DNA from 3 places in the Exiguobacterium oxidotolerans JCM 12280 genome. Region 3 is predicted to be linked to each of the others. Evidence: riboswitches for the same ligand, from Rfam matches in the RefSeq annotation. Region 3 holds a riboswitch; each other region holds the start of a gene.
What was found. Region 3 has a riboswitch for S-adenosylmethionine ahead of P403_RS0104465 (methionine ABC transporter ATP-binding protein). Riboswitches for the same ligand answer to the same signal wherever they lie in the genome.
Positions count from the first base shown of each region.

Region 1: linked by a shared signal. The riboswitch ahead of msrA (peptide-methionine (S)-S-oxide reductase MsrA) and the one ahead of P403_RS0104465 (methionine ABC transporter ATP-binding protein) in region 3 are both predicted to bind S-adenosylmethionine.
Region 2: linked by a shared signal. The riboswitch ahead of P403_RS0107495 (LLM class flavin-dependent oxidoreductase) and the one ahead of P403_RS0104465 (methionine ABC transporter ATP-binding protein) in region 3 are both predicted to bind S-adenosylmethionine.

Region 1 is NZ_JNIS01000001.1:2,015,451-2,020,977, forward strand. It holds gene P403_RS0110255 (DMT family transporter) at 145-573, shown strand; gene P403_RS0110260 (Crp/Fnr family transcriptional regulator) at 585-1,262, shown strand; gene P403_RS0110265 (DMT family transporter) at 1,275-1,754, shown strand; gene msrA (peptide-methionine (S)-S-oxide reductase MsrA) at 2,222-2,752, opposite strand; SAM riboswitch class I at 2,860-2,966, opposite strand; gene P403_RS0110275 (M20 metallopeptidase family protein) at 3,037-4,209, opposite strand; gene P403_RS0110280 (putative quinol monooxygenase) at 4,298-4,591, shown strand; gene P403_RS0110285 (SH3 domain-containing C40 family peptidase) at 4,650-5,527, opposite strand, start outside.
Region 2 is NZ_JNIS01000001.1:1,471,056-1,476,582, reverse strand. It holds gene P403_RS0107505 (DUF2325 domain-containing protein) at 1-435, shown strand, start outside; gene P403_RS0107500 (DUF975 family protein) at 502-1,173, shown strand; SAM riboswitch class I at 1,365-1,469, shown strand; gene P403_RS0107495 (LLM class flavin-dependent oxidoreductase) at 1,542-2,600, shown strand; gene P403_RS0107490 (ATP-grasp domain-containing protein) at 2,597-3,544, shown strand; gene P403_RS0107485 (SRPBCC family protein) at 3,649-4,107, shown strand; gene P403_RS0107480 (PhoX family protein) at 4,193-5,527, opposite strand, start outside.
Region 3 is NZ_JNIS01000001.1:870,630-876,156, reverse strand. It holds gene P403_RS0104490 (thioredoxin family protein) at 1-171, shown strand, start outside; gene P403_RS0104485 (class I SAM-dependent methyltransferase) at 720-1,358, shown strand; gene P403_RS0104480 (S-ribosylhomocysteine lyase) at 1,362-1,826, shown strand; gene P403_RS0104475 (PLP-dependent cysteine synthase family protein) at 1,823-2,746, shown strand; gene P403_RS0104470 (bifunctional cystathionine gamma-lyase/homocysteine desulfhydrase) at 2,739-3,905, shown strand; SAM riboswitch class I at 3,965-4,071, shown strand; gene P403_RS0104465 (methionine ABC transporter ATP-binding protein) at 4,150-5,172, shown strand; gene P403_RS0104460 (methionine ABC transporter permease) at 5,169-5,527, shown strand, end outside.

The DNA of each region.
Region 1 (5,527 bases), 1.1 Mb from region 3:
GTTTCTTAATCGTTTGTCTACACGCTGAAGACGGGCAATCCGTCTTTTTTTATACAATTTTTTAAAACGGGACATTTGTCCTTTTCAGACGAGGTGCAAATAGTGTCTACTCATAACAGAAGAAACAAAAGGAGGTGCCTTAAAGTGCAGGGAGTTATATTCGCATTAATGAGTGGACTGTTCATTGCGTTGCAGGGAATTTTTAATGCCCGTTTAGGAGATGCCATTGGCCCATGGTTTTCCGTGACAATCGTTCATTTCGTCGGATTGATGGGGTGTTTAGCGATTTATAGTGTGGTCCGCGACCGGAAAATCGGCGGCTTTCGGCAGCTTCCGCTCATCTACGCCAGTGGCGGATTGCTTGGCGTACTCGTCGTCGTGACCGAACTGACGTCGATTCAGTTACTCGGCATGACGTGGGCGATGTGTTTGTTGCTCGTCGCACAAATTTTATGTGCATTCGTGATTGATTTGAACGGCTGGTTTGGTGTCATCAAAAAAAGGAGTAACCGGGGACAGTGGATCGGGATCAGTTTGATGCTTGCCGGAGTTGCGATTTTTTCACTGTCCTAAAGGGAGGATCTATGCAGACGATTGAGACCTATTTAAAACAGTACGACTTAGTGGATATTTTTACGGAGACCAGTAAAGGCTATTTACGCATCGAAACGTTTTCGGAAGGGGACCTGTTATGTGTGACGGGTGAACCGATTGACCGGATGTATTTCATCGTCGAAGGAAAAATTAAAATCTCTGCAGCATCGGCTGAAGGGAAACAACGGATTTTACGCTTCAAAAAGGCGATGACGGTGATTGGGGACGCGGAATATATCAACGAACGGGAAGTCTTGAATACCATCGAGGTGATTACGGACGTCGTGGCACTCAGCATTCCGTATGCGATCTTACGTGAGCACAATACGACGAACACCTTTTTACAATTTTTACTGCGGGTCATTACGACCAAATGGTACGCGGACTCGAAGTCAGCATCGTTCCACGTCCTCTACTCGGTCGAAGAACGGTTTGCCGGGTATTTGTTATCGATTACCTCGGACGTTTCCGACAGCCTGTTTTATCAAGAGATGCGAACGTCGAATCTCCACGACGTCGCCGATTGGCTCGGGACGAGTTACCGTCATTTAAACCGCATCATCTCAACGCTTTGTGAGGAAGGAATCTTAGCGAGACGACGCGGGAAAATCATTATTTTAGATGTAGAGCGGATTAAAGAAAAAGCGAACGGAAATAGTTACGAATGAGGAGGGGCTAGCTTGGGATTAGGTATGTTTTGTGCGATTACGGCAGGAATGATGATTAGTTTACAGACGGTATTGAATGCCCGGATGAGTCATGCGTTCGGGGCATGGGCGACGACGACCCTCGTCTTTTTTGTCGGGTTTGTTGGTTCACTGCTTGCGCTACTCGTATTTCGGGGTGGTACATTATCGAACATTCAAACGGTCGAACCGCTATATTTATTTGGTGGTCTGGTCGGTGTCGGTGTCGTATTTTGTGTGATGCGTGGGATTCAGCTGCTCGGTCCATCGATTGCGATTTCGGTCGTCTTGATTTCGCAACTGAGTTTTGCATTATGTGTCGACTTGTTCGGTTGGTTCGGTTTACCGAAACTTGAACTTTCGCTCGGACAAGTCGCTGGATTGATTGTGATGTTAGCCGGTATCTTTGTGTTGAAACGATATCAAGTCGTAGAAATCGAAGCTTCGGATGAGTTGTCGGAAAAGGTATCGTAATTCTTACGGTTAGCTCTGGCAACATCAAGTCGATTTTTCAGCGCGAAGACGAATTAGTAGTTGTGAAATGAAAGCTTCTCCCTTTTTCGTTGCTTTCCTCGGGCGAGGCGCAAGCCGTTGCTCCTTGATCCTCACGGACAACGAGCAGGGTCTTGCCAGCCTCTTGGCAGCGCGTGTTCACGCGCTTTTTCCCGCAGGAGTCAACGAAAAACGAAGCTTTCAGGGTATACCGCAGAGAAAAATCATAGAGTAGCTTTAGAGCGCAATCCGTCTCGAATCGCTTTTAAAGCGAAAAGCAATCGGTCGCGACCCTGCAGCTTTGCTGTAGCGGCGCGGAAGATTGCCGCTTTGAAGACGAGGCGAGACAGGGAAGCGTGAACTGATTGTCTTTCGTTATAGCATATGTACTCTTCATAAGCGTTTATTTGCAACCAAAAAAGCCCACGCGAAGAGCGGGCTTTTTTAGTTTAGACAGAAACTTCTTCTTTCCAAGCCACATCGATGAATTCATCGCGACCTGATGCTTGCCGGTCTTTTTTGTAGTGCTCTGGATTCTTTTTGTGGAAGCCTTGATGATAGTCTTCTGCTGGGTAAAACGCTTGTGCCGCTTCAATTCGTGTGACAATCGGTTGCTTAAAGCGATTGCTCGCAGCAAGCGCGTCACGTGAAGCAATCGCAGCAAGGCGCTGTTCTTCCGTATGATAAAAGATGGCAGGTGCATATTGGGTCCCGCGGTCTTGGAACTGTCCGCCGGCATCTGTCGGATCCGTTTGCGGCCAGTAAAGTTCGAGTAACCGTTCGTATGGGAAGAGTGCCGGGTCAAATGTAACTTCAACGACTTCGACATGACCTGTCGTCCCCGTTTTCACTTGTTCGTATGTCGGGTTTTCCACATGTCCTCCTGTATAACCGGAAACAATTCCGTGAATCCCCGGTAATTCCTCAAAGGGTGTCACCATGCACCAAAAACAGCCTCCTGCGAATGTTGCTTTTTCCATCTATATCTCGTCCTTTCCGCTGGCGTTAGTCGCCCTGTAGTGATTCGTGCTCTGACAGCGAGAAAACGAAAACGACTCCTTTGCTTGGTTGCAAAAGGAGTCGTCGCTTTTTATCAACCAAAGCTTGCGCTTTGCTGGTCGTAGCACCTTGCCACTGAAGGCAGGTTGCTGGGACGTCATCGATCCAGATCTCTCAGTCCACTCTTGATAAGTGTTATATGAAGTTGATTAAATTCGTTATCATTGATGTGATAATAGCATCTCTAAAACGACAAAGTCAATCCTTAAGATTGTAAAGCATGCAGGACGGTTGCGCCTAAGGCTTTTGCACCGATGAGTAACGCCTGTTCATCGATTTCATATTTCGGATGGTGTTGCGGATAAATCGTACTCCCGTCCGTTTTGGCGGACCCCGTAAAGAAGTAGCTTCCTGGGATACGCTCTAAATAATAGGCGAAATCATCGGCTGCCATCATCGGCTTGAGTTCTTTGACAGATGCCTCACCTAAGAAAGCTGTCGCTTCCTTAACGAGATTTGTTTCTACCGGATGGTTCCACAGGGACGGATAACCGGTCGTAAAGTCGATGGAGTAGCTGGCACCGATTCCGGCACATGTCGTCCGGGCAACTAAATCGACCTCTTGCCGTAACTGGTGCCGGAGTGTTTCGTCAAATGTTCGAATTTCTCCGACAATCCGTGCTTCACCGGTAACAATATTTGGAGCCGTTCCGGCATGGAATGAACCAATCGCGACGATGGCAGGTGAAAACGGATCAACGCGACGACTGACGAGGTGTTGGAGATTACAGACGAGTTGCGCCCCGGCGACAAGCGCATCTTGTGTCTTATGCGGCGCTTGCGCATGACCACCCTGTCCGTGGACGACGATTTCAAATTCATCGATGGCACAAAGCGTATGTCCTGCGTGATAGCCGATTGTCCCGACAGGCAAGTCGTTTTCGAGATGCGTACCGAAAATTGCATCGACTCCGTCGAGACATCCGTCTTCAATCATTTGAATGGCACCACCTGGGAAAACTTCTTCCCCGTGTTGATGAATGAACACGATTGTTCCATGAAGCTCTTCTTGCAGTGCTGTAAAGGCCGCCGCAAGACCAAGTGCAATCGCCGTATGTCCGTCATGTCCGCACGCATGCATGACGCCCGGATGAATCGAACGGAAGGCGAGATCCGTTTCCTCCTGCAGTGGCAGGGCATCAAAATCAGCCCGAATGGCGATGGTTTTTCCAGGATATTTTCCTTTGAGGGTCGCGACGATCCCGCTTCCACCGACGTTCCTGCGGTAAGGGAGACCAAGCGCATCATAAAACGAGGCGATTGCATTTGGTGTCCGCACTTCTTGAAAAGAGAGTTCCGGGTGACGGTGCAGATCACGACGTTGTTCAATGATTTGTTGTTCGAGTTGATCGAGTTGAGTGAAGAGTTGCTGTTGCATCATAATCATCCTTTTCGGTTTTTGAGGTATGACTTTCTATAAAACGGGTACAGATAGGAGTAACGAATGATGAGGAGGAAAACAAGTCATGGGAGAAATTATTGTCAACGCGGTCATCACAGTCAAAGCAGGTTTAGCCGATCAAGTCTTTCCGATTTTAAGTACAGTCTACAAAGCTTCACAAAACGAGCCGGGGTGCTTGCGTTATAGCTTACATCAATCGATCGAAGATGAACATCAGTTCATGCTTTATGAAGTCTATCAGGACGAAGAAGCGTTAGAAGCGCATATCGCGTCAGACCACTATAAAGCGTATCGTGAGCAAATCGAATTGTACTTAATCGATCGCCAAGTTACGAAATACGCGGAAATGACATTTTAATGTTAGCTAAAAGAAGCGGACCTCCCGGGTTAGGGAAGGTCCGTTTTTTTTTTAATCATTACATTGATTTGAAACCGAGGAAGTGTTCACGCCAGTGCGGCTCGTAAATCGAACTGATTTGCAGTTGTGATCCTCCGGCATGGATGAAGTGTTTACTATCTAACATGATCCCGATATGCGAGGGACCATCCGTATACGTATTTTCGAAGAAGACGATATCCGAACGTTTTCCGGAACTGATACTTGTGCGCTGATTCGTAAAGAACGCTCCGTACCAGTAACCACGGACATTCGTCCGTCCGCCGTATTTTCCAGCTTGGTTCGTCGCATAGTGAATCAATCCGGAACAATCGAATCCACCATTGGCCACGTTTTGTGAACCCCATGTGTACGGGGTACCGATATGAGCAACAGCAGCTTGAATCAACTTTTCACCACGTGAATTATTTTTCTTGTCGACTTTTGTTTCGCTCGTCACTGTAAGGGCCGTCATCGGGATGTAGACGGGTGTCCAGCCGGACTGGATGACATAGAAGTTACCGACACGGTAACGCGGATACACACGCTTGCCTTGTTCGACTAGACCGGCACCTTTTGGACTAGTGGGTGTATCAAAAAACGAAGTCGTTGTTTTGACCGTATAGACTTTTGAACGATTGATGGCTTGTTCGTTATACCGCATATCCGGTTTACTCGTTCCGATGTAAGGATTAAGGACGTAACCCGTTTGACCATTCGGTAGACGGACTTGCCAAAAATCATCATCAATCGATTTTAACCCGATCAACTTCGTTCCTTTGCTTAAGTGACTCGCCGGGCGACTGTAGGCGACGTCAGCAGAAAAGAGCGGTGTCTGGTTGAAATGGACGTAAAAGACGGTCCCGACTTTGGCTTTAGACGTCGGTTTATTTAAACCGAGCCGACTTGAGTCAACGA
Region 2 (5,527 bases), 600 kb from region 3:
CTCCGGGAGAAAAAAGCCCATCAGCTCGAACGCCTCGATACGACGACGTTACCCGGTCAACCCATCGAATTCGTTGACAAAACGGCGCTCGATTTTGCTTCCTACGACGGGATGCGTCTCGTCATCGTCGGTAATGAGCAACAACGTGCCGTCTACCGTGACTTCTTTGCGGAGACGGGCATCGAGTTAATCCATTTGGGCGGAGACGCCCAAGCCGCAAAAAAAATCGCCTGTCTCGCGAAAAAGACCGACGCAATTGTCGTCGTCAAAAGTCGTGTTTCCCACGCAGCAGCGGCACACGTCCTCGTACAAGCGAAAAAACATGATATTCCGTTTGCGATCGAACGACTCGATGGACGACGCTCCTTGTATACGGCGTGCCAGCAACAGCTTGAAAAAGCAGCAGTTCAGAAATTAAAAAAAGACAAGCGTTAAAAATGAAACCTCCTCAAAGATGTACCGTAAAGTAGAGTAGAACTTATTTTTGAGGAGGATCTTTCGATGTCAAAACAATTAAAATTAGCAGCGCGCGAGTCGTTGCAGGGACGCTGGGGATTCATGGCATTAATGATGCTATTGTTTCTGATCATTCAAGGTGTTCCAAATGGAGCCGCATCATCAGGTAACGATTTCGAGTTCATCGACTTGATTGGCTTACTCTTGTCGATTGTCACGCTCCCAATTGCGATTGGTTGGTCATGGCTTGCACTATCTGTCGCCCGGGACGAAGAGACGAAAATCGCCGACTTGTTTGAGCCGTACAAAATGTTTCTGAAAGCCGTTGGTCTTGCGATCGTTCAGACGATTTTCTTAGGGCTCTGGTTCTTGCTGTTCATCATTCCGGGAATCATCAAGTCATTTTCGTACATGCTGACGTACTACATTTTGCGCGACGAACCGTCAATCGGCATTCTCGATGCGATTACACGTTCACGCCAAATGATGGATGGCCATAAAAAAGAGGCATTTTTCCTTGTCCTTTCGTTCATCGGCTGGTTCTTGCTCGGAATCATTACGCTCGGAATCGGTTTCCTCTGGATTGGCCCGTACTTCAGCGTCACAATCGCGAAGTTCTACGATCGCGTGCGTGGGGAAGAAGTTTCGACGACTGGTCACCGGACAGCCATGATGGATGCAAATCACAATGACCCACCGTTCGTATCACCAGAATGAATTGATTTTGAACAGCACCATATAAAGCAGGGATTGCCATCTTAAACCGATGTGCAATCCCTGTTTTTAGATTCTAGACAAAGAAGTATCAAGAAACAGAGTGATTTTCCAAATGTTTTTTTAATTCCGATAGGAAAAGAAGGTTTAAAGGTTGCTTTACTCCGCTAAAAGATGTACGCTAACTTCAATCATTCTTATCACGAGAAGTCGAGGGACTGGCCCGACGACACTTCAGCAACCCCGCATGAGCGGAAGGTGCTACTTCCAAAAGGAATTCATTCCTTTGAAGATAAGAGCCGACAGTAGACATTCGTCGCTCTTTTCTAAACGAAAAGAGCGATTTTTTATGCAAAAAGGGGGCACGGGGGATGGAATACGGATTTTGGCTACCAATCTTCGGAGGTTGGTTACGGAACGTCGAGGATGAACAAATGCCGGCGACATTCGATTATGCGAAACACGTCGCACAGACGGCAGAACGGATTGGCTTTTCGACGACATTGATTGCAGAATTGAATTTAAACGACATCAAAGGAATAGCCGAACCGAGTCTTGAGGCGTGGACGACAGCAGCAGCCATCGCGGCAACAACGGAACGGTTGGAAATCATGACAGCCGTCCGACCCGGTTTTCATAATCCGGCAACAACAGCAAAGATGGCGGCAAACATTGATCAATTGAGTAATGGACGGTTCACGCTCAACGTCGTTTCGGCCTGGTGGGAGGAAGAAGCCCGTCAGTACAATGGGATTTTTACAGCCCATGACGAACGGTATGCCCGAACGGAAGAATTCGTGACGGTCATGAAAGGATTATGGGCGGACGCATCACCCTACAGTTTTGACGGGGACTACTATCAGCTGGAACGGGCAGAGCTTCACCCGAAACCCGTTCAGCGTCCCGGTATCAAGCTGTACGCCGGTGGTGAGAGCGAGACGGGGAAACAGACAATCGTCAATCACTGTGATGCCTATGTCATGCACGGAGGAACAGTCGATGAAGTCGCGACGAAGATTACGGATATGAAAACCCGCCGCGCGGCGACCGGGAAGCAGCCGCTTGCGAGTTTCGGACTGGCGGCTTATATCATCTGTCGCGAGACGGAAGCAGCAGCGCTCGAAGAATGGCGCCGGATTACGGACGTGAAAGAAGACGGTGCCGGATACGCCGGGTATGACGACTTCGTCAGTAAATCGCAACTCGAACAACAGGTCAAACGAAATGACTATTCCGTCTCAAACCGTGGCTTGCGTCCGAACCTGATTGGGACGCCGGATCAAATCGCAGAACGGATTCTTGAATTTGAAGCGGTCGGCGTGACATTGCTCTTGCTTCAATTTTCTCCCCAACTCGAAGAAATGGAACGCTTTGCCCGCGAGGTCATGCCACGTGTCGAAGCGAAACGAAAGGTAGGTCAACTAAAATGACGAAAATTCATATTTTACACGAAAATCAGGAATGGACGGATCATTTAATCAAGCGACTCGAGGAACTCAACTTACCGTATGAACAGTGGCACCTCAACGAAGGCATCGTTCCACTTGATGAAACACCACCAGAGGGCGTTTTTTACAGCCGGATGAGTGCCTCGTCCCATACACGGGGGCACCGCTATGCACCAGAATTGACGGAAGGGGTCCTCGCTTGGCTCGAAGAACATGATCGGACGGTTTTCAACGGAAGCCGTGCGTTACGACTTGAAGTCAGTAAGGTTAACCAGTACACCGCCTTACGCAAAGCAGGTATCCGTGTTCCGAAAACGACGGCAGCCGTCGGGCGGGATCAAATCGTCCAAGCTGCTCAAAACATCGGAGTATCGTCGTTCATCACGAAACACAATCGTGCCGGCAAAGGACTCGGCGTTCAGTTGTTCCACTCGATTGAAGCACTCGAGACCTATCTTGACGGACCGACATTCGATGAGCCGGTCGACGGCATCACGTTGATTCAAGAGTACATTCAAGCACCTGAACCGTACATTACGCGTTGTGAATTCGTCGGTGGTAAGTTCGTCTATGCGGTCCGTGTCGATACGTCGGAAGGATTCGAGCTCTGCCCTGCCGATGCATGTGTCATCGATGATTTGTTCTGCCCGGTCGGAGAAGAGGTGGCAGAGACGCCGATGAAATTCCAAGTCGTTGAGGGGTTCGATGACCCGATCATCGCGCAATACGAGGCATTTTTGAAGGCGAACCAAATCGCGGTCGCCGGGATTGAGTTCATCAAGGATGCAGACGGGACGATCTATACGTACGACGTCAATACGAATACGAATTACAATTCAGACGCTGAAGCGGCGGCTGGGAAGTTCGGGATGCTGGAACTTGCAAAATTCCTCGGTCACGCGTTAGAACGTCAAACCGTGAAGTGAACACTAAAAACCACTTAAAGTAAGGAAAATACCCTGATTGTTCCGGAGTCGAGCGTTAGAACGACGGACATCGGGGTATTTTTAAACTAAAAGGAGGTGGTGTCATGGTGACGTGGCGCGAAGAAAAGGTACTCCCGATTCCGATTGAACAAGCGTGGCATCTGTTTGACCATGATCGACTGCAACGACTCATTCCGGGTGTCGTCCAGCATGAGGTGATTGAACGTAAACCGGGTGTCGTCGGATCGACGTACCGCCAAACCTATATGCAAGGGAACCGGCTTGAAACCTACATCGTGACCGATCTTGCCTATACGAATGAACCGGACTATAAACAAAATACGATTGGTTTTACGTTAGCAAAGATGTTTCGCCTCGAGATGTCGTTTGCGCTGAAGCGGATTGATGCGACGACCTGTCGTTTGATTTACACGGGGAAAAATGAAGGTGTCAACTTCGTCGGTCGCAGTCTCTTATCGTTAGGCGGAGAACGCGAGAACGAGAAAATCGTCAATGGATTTCTCGAGCGGCTCGAAGCAGAGGTTAAACAAATTCAAAACTAAAAACAGGTGTCTTCCCATTCCAGTCATGACGGAAACGGGAGACACCTGTTTTAGTGAAGAACGATGCAGTCGTTCGTTGTTCAGATTAATGGTGGTGCGAGTACGATTTAGTGTTGCCTGTCGGAAGACCGGAGAGGTAGCCGACACCACCTGTTTTTTGGATGCCGATGCCATCTTGCATCGCTTGTTCAAGCTCTTTCGGGTCAACTGCTGTGATCTGTTTGCCGTCAAGACCTTCACCTGGATGTTGGTAGTTGCTGAGCAAGTAGCTATAGCCACCGACACGGTCGAGCGAACGGAGTCCTGTAGCTTCTGCACCGACGGGAACCGATAAAATACGTGAAAGTTTCTTCGTTTTCAAGTCGTATGCCCAGACGAAGTTGTTCGTGTGCAGTGAGCTGTCCTCACCGATGAACAACGTATTCGAGGCAGCAGAGTAAGCAAGGTTATCCGGGTTTGCGACGAGGTTTGGATTCGCCGTATTTCCGTAAGCATCCGGTTTCGCTAAATCTTCACCAATCACAAGGGCCTTCATCCGTGTTGGGACATAAGAACTGTCGATTTTTTTAGCACGACCGAGATCGAGTTCATACGTCACGCCAGATTCACGTTTTTCGAACTGGATGTCGTCTTGGACGGCACCGGCTTGTTTTTCTGTGCTACCTGACACGTAGGACAGCGCGATGTATGCTTTTTTGTCTTTTTCGTTGACCGTGATGCCTTCCATCTTGTTGAACTCAGATGTCGCACCGAGTGTCGCGCCATAACGACGTGATTCGAGGAAAGCAGCTGCTTTCTCCATGCCTGGTTTTACTTTCAAGTACTCGACGTTTTTGCTTGCTGCCGTTTTGACTGCTGTGAAACCGGGTGTTGGTTCAGTCGCCGTTTCGAAGATGTCGCTGAACGTCGTTCCGTTATCGATGATCTTTTTGACAGCAGCATCTGACGAGTGACCGAGTTTAATCCATTCGAGTTTACCGGCACCGCCTTCAGTCGCTTTCGTTTGGTTGAACTTCGCTGCGTAAAGTGTTCCTTTTGAGAAGTCTTTTTTCTTATCGGCGACGTACATGAACATCATCGTGTTATTGCCGTCATCTCCAAAGATCGCCGTTTTTTGGTCAGGCAAGACTTGCATCATCTCGTGTGAGAAACGACCTGTACTGTAGTGCTTGACGACAGACGATTGTCCTTTACGGTCGACTGAGATTTCAGGTGTATAACCGTAGAAGTACGGATTGGCTTTACTTGCGTCACCGAAGTAACGTTCTGCGAATGCAGCGACTTCTTTATAAGCGGATGAATTTGAATCGGCTTCGAACGCACGTGCATCCGGCTCATATTCTTCCGAACCGAGGTGTGTTCCCCATGGCGTCGTTGATCCGTTACATGGTGTCCATAATCCGTTGACGTTTTTGAAGTC
Region 3 (5,527 bases):
AAAGACGAGGAATGGATCCAAAAAGCAAACGGAAATTTCATTCCTGAATTTTTAGAGCAGGCGCAGGTCATGAGTGTACCGGCATTACTGAAAGTAAAGGATCATCAAGTCGTAGAGCGATTATATGCGTTCCAAAACGTCCAAAACGTCTTTGCATTTTGTGCAGAATAACAAGAAAAATCATAGGATGATTTTTCTTTACGTTAAATTGTCGGAATATTTACAATAATTCATTGACAATGATAATTTATGAATGGTATATTCATATCAACTTCTAGAAATGCTTTTATAGGAAGTCTGGCAGAGGTATAGAACTTGATGTTTCTCGTATTTAGAACCATTCAATGACATCCTAAATCTTTTTTTCTGTTTCCCCTTAAGTCGTCCCCCAAAGACGAAGCGGTTCAAAAAAGAGATGGTGGATTCGAGTGGTCGATCTGACTACTGTGACATCCTGCTTTTATAGTTCGAAAGGGCGCCGTCCTCTGATGTGACGAACGAAGAAGTTCGCATCAGAGCTGGGTTTTCCTTCGTTGCATTTCTAACCACATTATTCGTGTTGTCGGTTCTCCGGCAACGCCTTTTTTTTGTTTCCGAAAGATTTTGAAGCTGTCGTCTTGCTAATCAGAATTGTCCCTGCTACAATGCGATTAAGGAAATTACTTTAATTCATATCCGATTAGTCGGAATTAAAAGTGGGATACGGAGGACGGAAGGGCATGACAGTACGTTTCATGGATGTATTTACAGAGTGGGCGTCATCTTACGACGACACAGTAACGGGGCAAGATCCGGAGTACAAAGAAGTCTTTCGCCGTTATGACGACATATTAGAGACGGTCGCCGAAAAAGCGATGTCACCCGTTGCCGAATTTGGCGCAGGGACAGGCAACTTGACGCAACGTTTGCTTGCGCGTCATGAGCACGTACTTGCGATTGAACCAAGTCCGGAAATGCGCGACATCTTAATCCATAAAATTCCGGCGCTGGCTGTTCAAGATGGTCATTTCTTATCGTTTGAAGCAGCAGAGGCAAAAAGTTTTGTCTCGACTTATGCGTTTCATCATTTGACGGATGAAGAAAAAGGACAGGCCGTCGATTTGATGGCAGCGATTTTACCGGAAGACGGAAAAATCGTCTATGCCGATACGATGTTTGTTTCTGAGACAGCACGTCTAGAAACGATTGCAGAAGCAAAAACTCAAGGGTTTGACAACCTTGCAGAAGATTTAGAACGCGAATTTTATCCACTGATTCCAGTGATGGAACAGATTTTTACGTCACGCGGATTTGACGTGACATTCACACAATACAATCACTTCGTCTGGCTCGTAGAAGCCGAGAAAATGGGGGAATAAATCATGACAATCAAAAAAATGAACGTAGAAAGCTTTAACTTGGACCATACGAAAGTCAAAGCGCCATATATTCGTGTAGCAGGCTATAAAGACGGTAAAGTCGACCAAGTCGTCAAATATGATATTCGTTTCACACAACCGAACGTCGAGCAAATGCCGATGCGTGCGATGCACACACTTGAACATTTACTCGCTGAAAACATCCGCAACTATTCGGACGACGTCATCGATGTTTCGCCAATGGGCTGCCAGACTGGTTTCTACATGGCGATGATGAACTTTGACTCAGTCGAAAAAATGAGTGAACTCGTCGAGAAGACACTGAACGACGTCTTAGCGGCTGAAGTGATTCCGGCACAAAACGAAACACAATGTGGATTTGCGAGCGCACACGACCTTAAAGGAGCGAAGCACTATGCCGAGAAAATGCTTGCCGGTCGCGACGAATGGGACATCGTCTTCGGATGATCGCGAAGTCAGTCCGCGACCTCGTCGGAAATACGCCACTGTACGAGATTACTTCATTCGATTTGCCTGCTGGTACGCGGATTTTGGCGAAGCTCGAATGGATGAACCCTGGGGGCAGCGTCAAAGACCGCCTCGGTATCCAACTCGTTGATGCCGCAATCGAACAAGGGTACGTGACACCAGGCGGAACGATCATCGAACCGACTGCCGGCAACACCGGCATCGGTTTGGCGCTCGCCGCTAAAAAATATGACTTACAGGTCATTTGTGTCGTCCCGGAAAAGTTCAGTCAAGAGAAACAGACGTTGATGCGGGCACTCGGCGCGACTGTCGTCAACACGCCGACTGAACTCGATATGCAGGGCGCAATCGATAAGGCGAAAGAACTCGGACAAACGATACCGAACAGTTATGTGCCACTGCAATTCGAAAACGAAGAAAATTCGGTCACCTATCAGCGGACACTTGGTCCGGAGCTTGTGGCGGAACTCGGTCACATCGACTGGTTCGTCGCCGGATGCGGATCAGGTGGGACGTTTGCCGGAACGACGGCGTTCTTAAAAGAACGTTTCGGGACAAAAGGTGCAATCGTCGAACCGGAAGGCTCTGTCCTCAACGGAGGGCCAGCCGGACCGCATAAAACAGAAGGAATCGGGACAGCCAAGTGGCCAAGTCTCGTTTCGCACGACCTAGTCGATGAAATTCATACGATTTCTGATTCGGATGCTTTTACGAAGGTCCATGAACTGGCGGCACGTGAAGGGTTACTCGTCGGCAGTTCAGCAGGAGCTGCACTCGCCTCGGCGCTCGATATCGCACAGCGCCATCCTGGAAGTACGATTGTCACCGTCTTCGCAGACAGTGCAGAACGGTATTTGAGCCAACAAATCTTTGAAAAGGTGGACGAGACACATGCGTAAAAAAACAGCGTTGATTCACGGAGGAACGGGTGTAGACAAGGCAACGGGTGCCGTTACGCCGCCAATCTATCAAACGAGCACATATAAGCAAGAAAAAATCGGTCAATTAAAAGACGGGTATGAGTACTCGCGCACAGCAAACCCGACGCGGACGAGCATCGAACGATTGATTGCTGATCTTGAGGGGGGAGTCCGTGGATTCGCATTCGGATCAGGAATGGCGGCGATTCATGCTGTCTTTAACCTGCTTCAGTCCGGCGACCACATCGTCATGACGGACGACGTTTACGGCGGAACGTTCCGTTTGATGCAACGTGTTTTACCGAAGTTCAACATCGAAGTGACATTCGTCGATACGACGGATCTTGCTGCGACGGAAGCGGCGATTCAGGACAACACGAAGATGCTCTACGTCGAGACACCGACGAACCCGTTATTAAAAGTGACGGACATCGAAGCGATCGGAGCGATCACGCGTCGCCACGACTTGAAGCTCGTCGTCGACAACACGTTCGCGACACCGTACTTGCAACAACCAATCGCGCTGGGGGCAGATATCGTGCTGCATAGTGCAACGAAATACATCGGCGGACACTCGGACGTCGTCGCAGGGCTTGTCGTCGTCAACGATGATACGCTCGGCGAAGAACTCCACTTCATCCAAAACTCGACGGGTGGAATTCTCGGACCGCAAGACAGCTTCCTGCTTGTCCGTGGTCTGCGGACGCTCGGTATCCGGATGGAAGCGATCGAAGAGACAGCACATGAACTTGTCAGCTTCCTGCAAGCGCAAGACGTCGTCTCGAACATCTTTTACCCGGGACTCGCATCGCATCCCGGTCATACGATCCAACAAAAACAAGCGACTGGTTTCGGCGGGATGATCAGCTTTGATGTCGGTTCAGCTGCAAATGCAGAGAAACTTGTCGAAGCATCACACTTCTTCACGCTGGCTGAAAGCTTAGGGGCGGTCGAAAGTTTGATTTCCGTTCCGGCACGGATGACACATGCGTCGATTCCAGCAGAACGCCGTGCGGAACTCGGCATCACGGATGGTCTCGTCCGGATCTCGGTCGGACTTGAAGATGCAGAGGATTTGAAAGAAGATTTAACGCATGCTTTCAGTCTGCTCGAAAAAGTTTCTGAAAAAACTGTTTGACAAGCAAAATAACCCCTGCTAATATTCAAAATATATTAAAAACAACTAAATACCGATAACTCTTATCAAGAGTGGTGGAGGGACTGGCCCGATGAAACCCGGCAACCGCGGAATTTATTTCCGAAGTGGTGCTAATTCCAGCAGACGAACGTCTGCAAGATGAGAGCAAATGGTTTTGTGTACCGAAAGTGCGCGCGTTTGCTCTAAAACGTGCGCACTTTTTTTATGTTTAGGAGGGACAGTAGTGATTCGTTTACAGGATGTAGGAAAGATTTATCGCTCGAAGCGCGGCGAAGTCGAAGCTGTCGCAAACGTCGATCTCACGATCGAGCGCGGCGAAATTTTCGGAATAATTGGTTATTCCGGTGCAGGGAAGTCAACTTTGATTCGCCTGCTGAACATGTTGGAAGCACCGACAAGCGGTTCGATTCAAATTGATGGTGTCGAGATGACGACGTTACGACCGAAAGAATTACGTGGTGTCCGGAAAAACGTCTCGATGGTCTTCCAACACTTCAACTTGCTTTGGTCACGGACGGTCGAAGAAAACATCATGTTCCCGCTCGAACTCGGCGGATATCCGAGAGCACGTCGGAAAGAACGGGTCGCCGAACTGATTCAACTCGTCGGACTCGATGGTCGTGAAGGTGCCTATCCATCGCAACTCTCCGGTGGACAAAAGCAACGTGTCGGGATTGCCCGCGCATTGGCATCAAACCCGGACGTCTTATTATGTGACGAGGCGACAAGTGCCCTTGATCCGAAAACGACGGACTCAATCTTAGAGTTACTCGTCGACATCAATAAAAAACTGAAACTGACGATTGTCTTGATCACACACGAGATGCACGTCATTCAAAAAATCTGTCACCGGGTCGCCGTCATGGAGGCCGGAAAAATCGTCGAACAGGGTCCTGTTTCAGAAGTCTTCCGGCATCCGAAACAAGCGATGACAAAAGAATTCGTCAAACAACTGACGTCGTCTACAGAAAACGAGTTAACGTTCGCGAAACTCCGTGAGCGCTATCCGACCGGGAAAATCGTCCAGCTGACATTCGTCGGTTCGACAGCAGAAAGTCCGATTCTCGCAGAAGTCATGAAAGATTCGACCTTATTATTTAATATCATCGGCGGGAACGTCGGACAGACGCAGGACGGTGCACTCGGAACGTTGTTCATCCAACTGATTGGTGCAGCACATGAAACACAAGCGGTCATCGCGAAACTTCAAGCGAGTGACGTTGAAGTGGAGGTGGATCACCGATGACGACATTCTTTAACGACATCGATTGGGAAATGGTCTGGACGGCGACTGGCAGTACCGTTTATATGACAGCCGTCGCGGGTCTAGCGACTTTCATACTCGGTTTAATCATTGGTCTATTGTTGTACGCGACGAATGAAGACTTATTGTTTAAGAACCGGGCACTGTATTCCGTGCTCAGCTTTTTAGTCAACATCTTCCGTTCGATTCCGTTTATTATATTGTTGATTTTATTGATTCCAGTGACGCTCATCATCGTCGGGTCGTTCTTAGGACCGACAGCGGCACTTCCGGCACTGATTCTTGGGGCGGCACCGTTTTACGGGCGGATGGTCGAACTGGCACTGCGTGAAGTCGA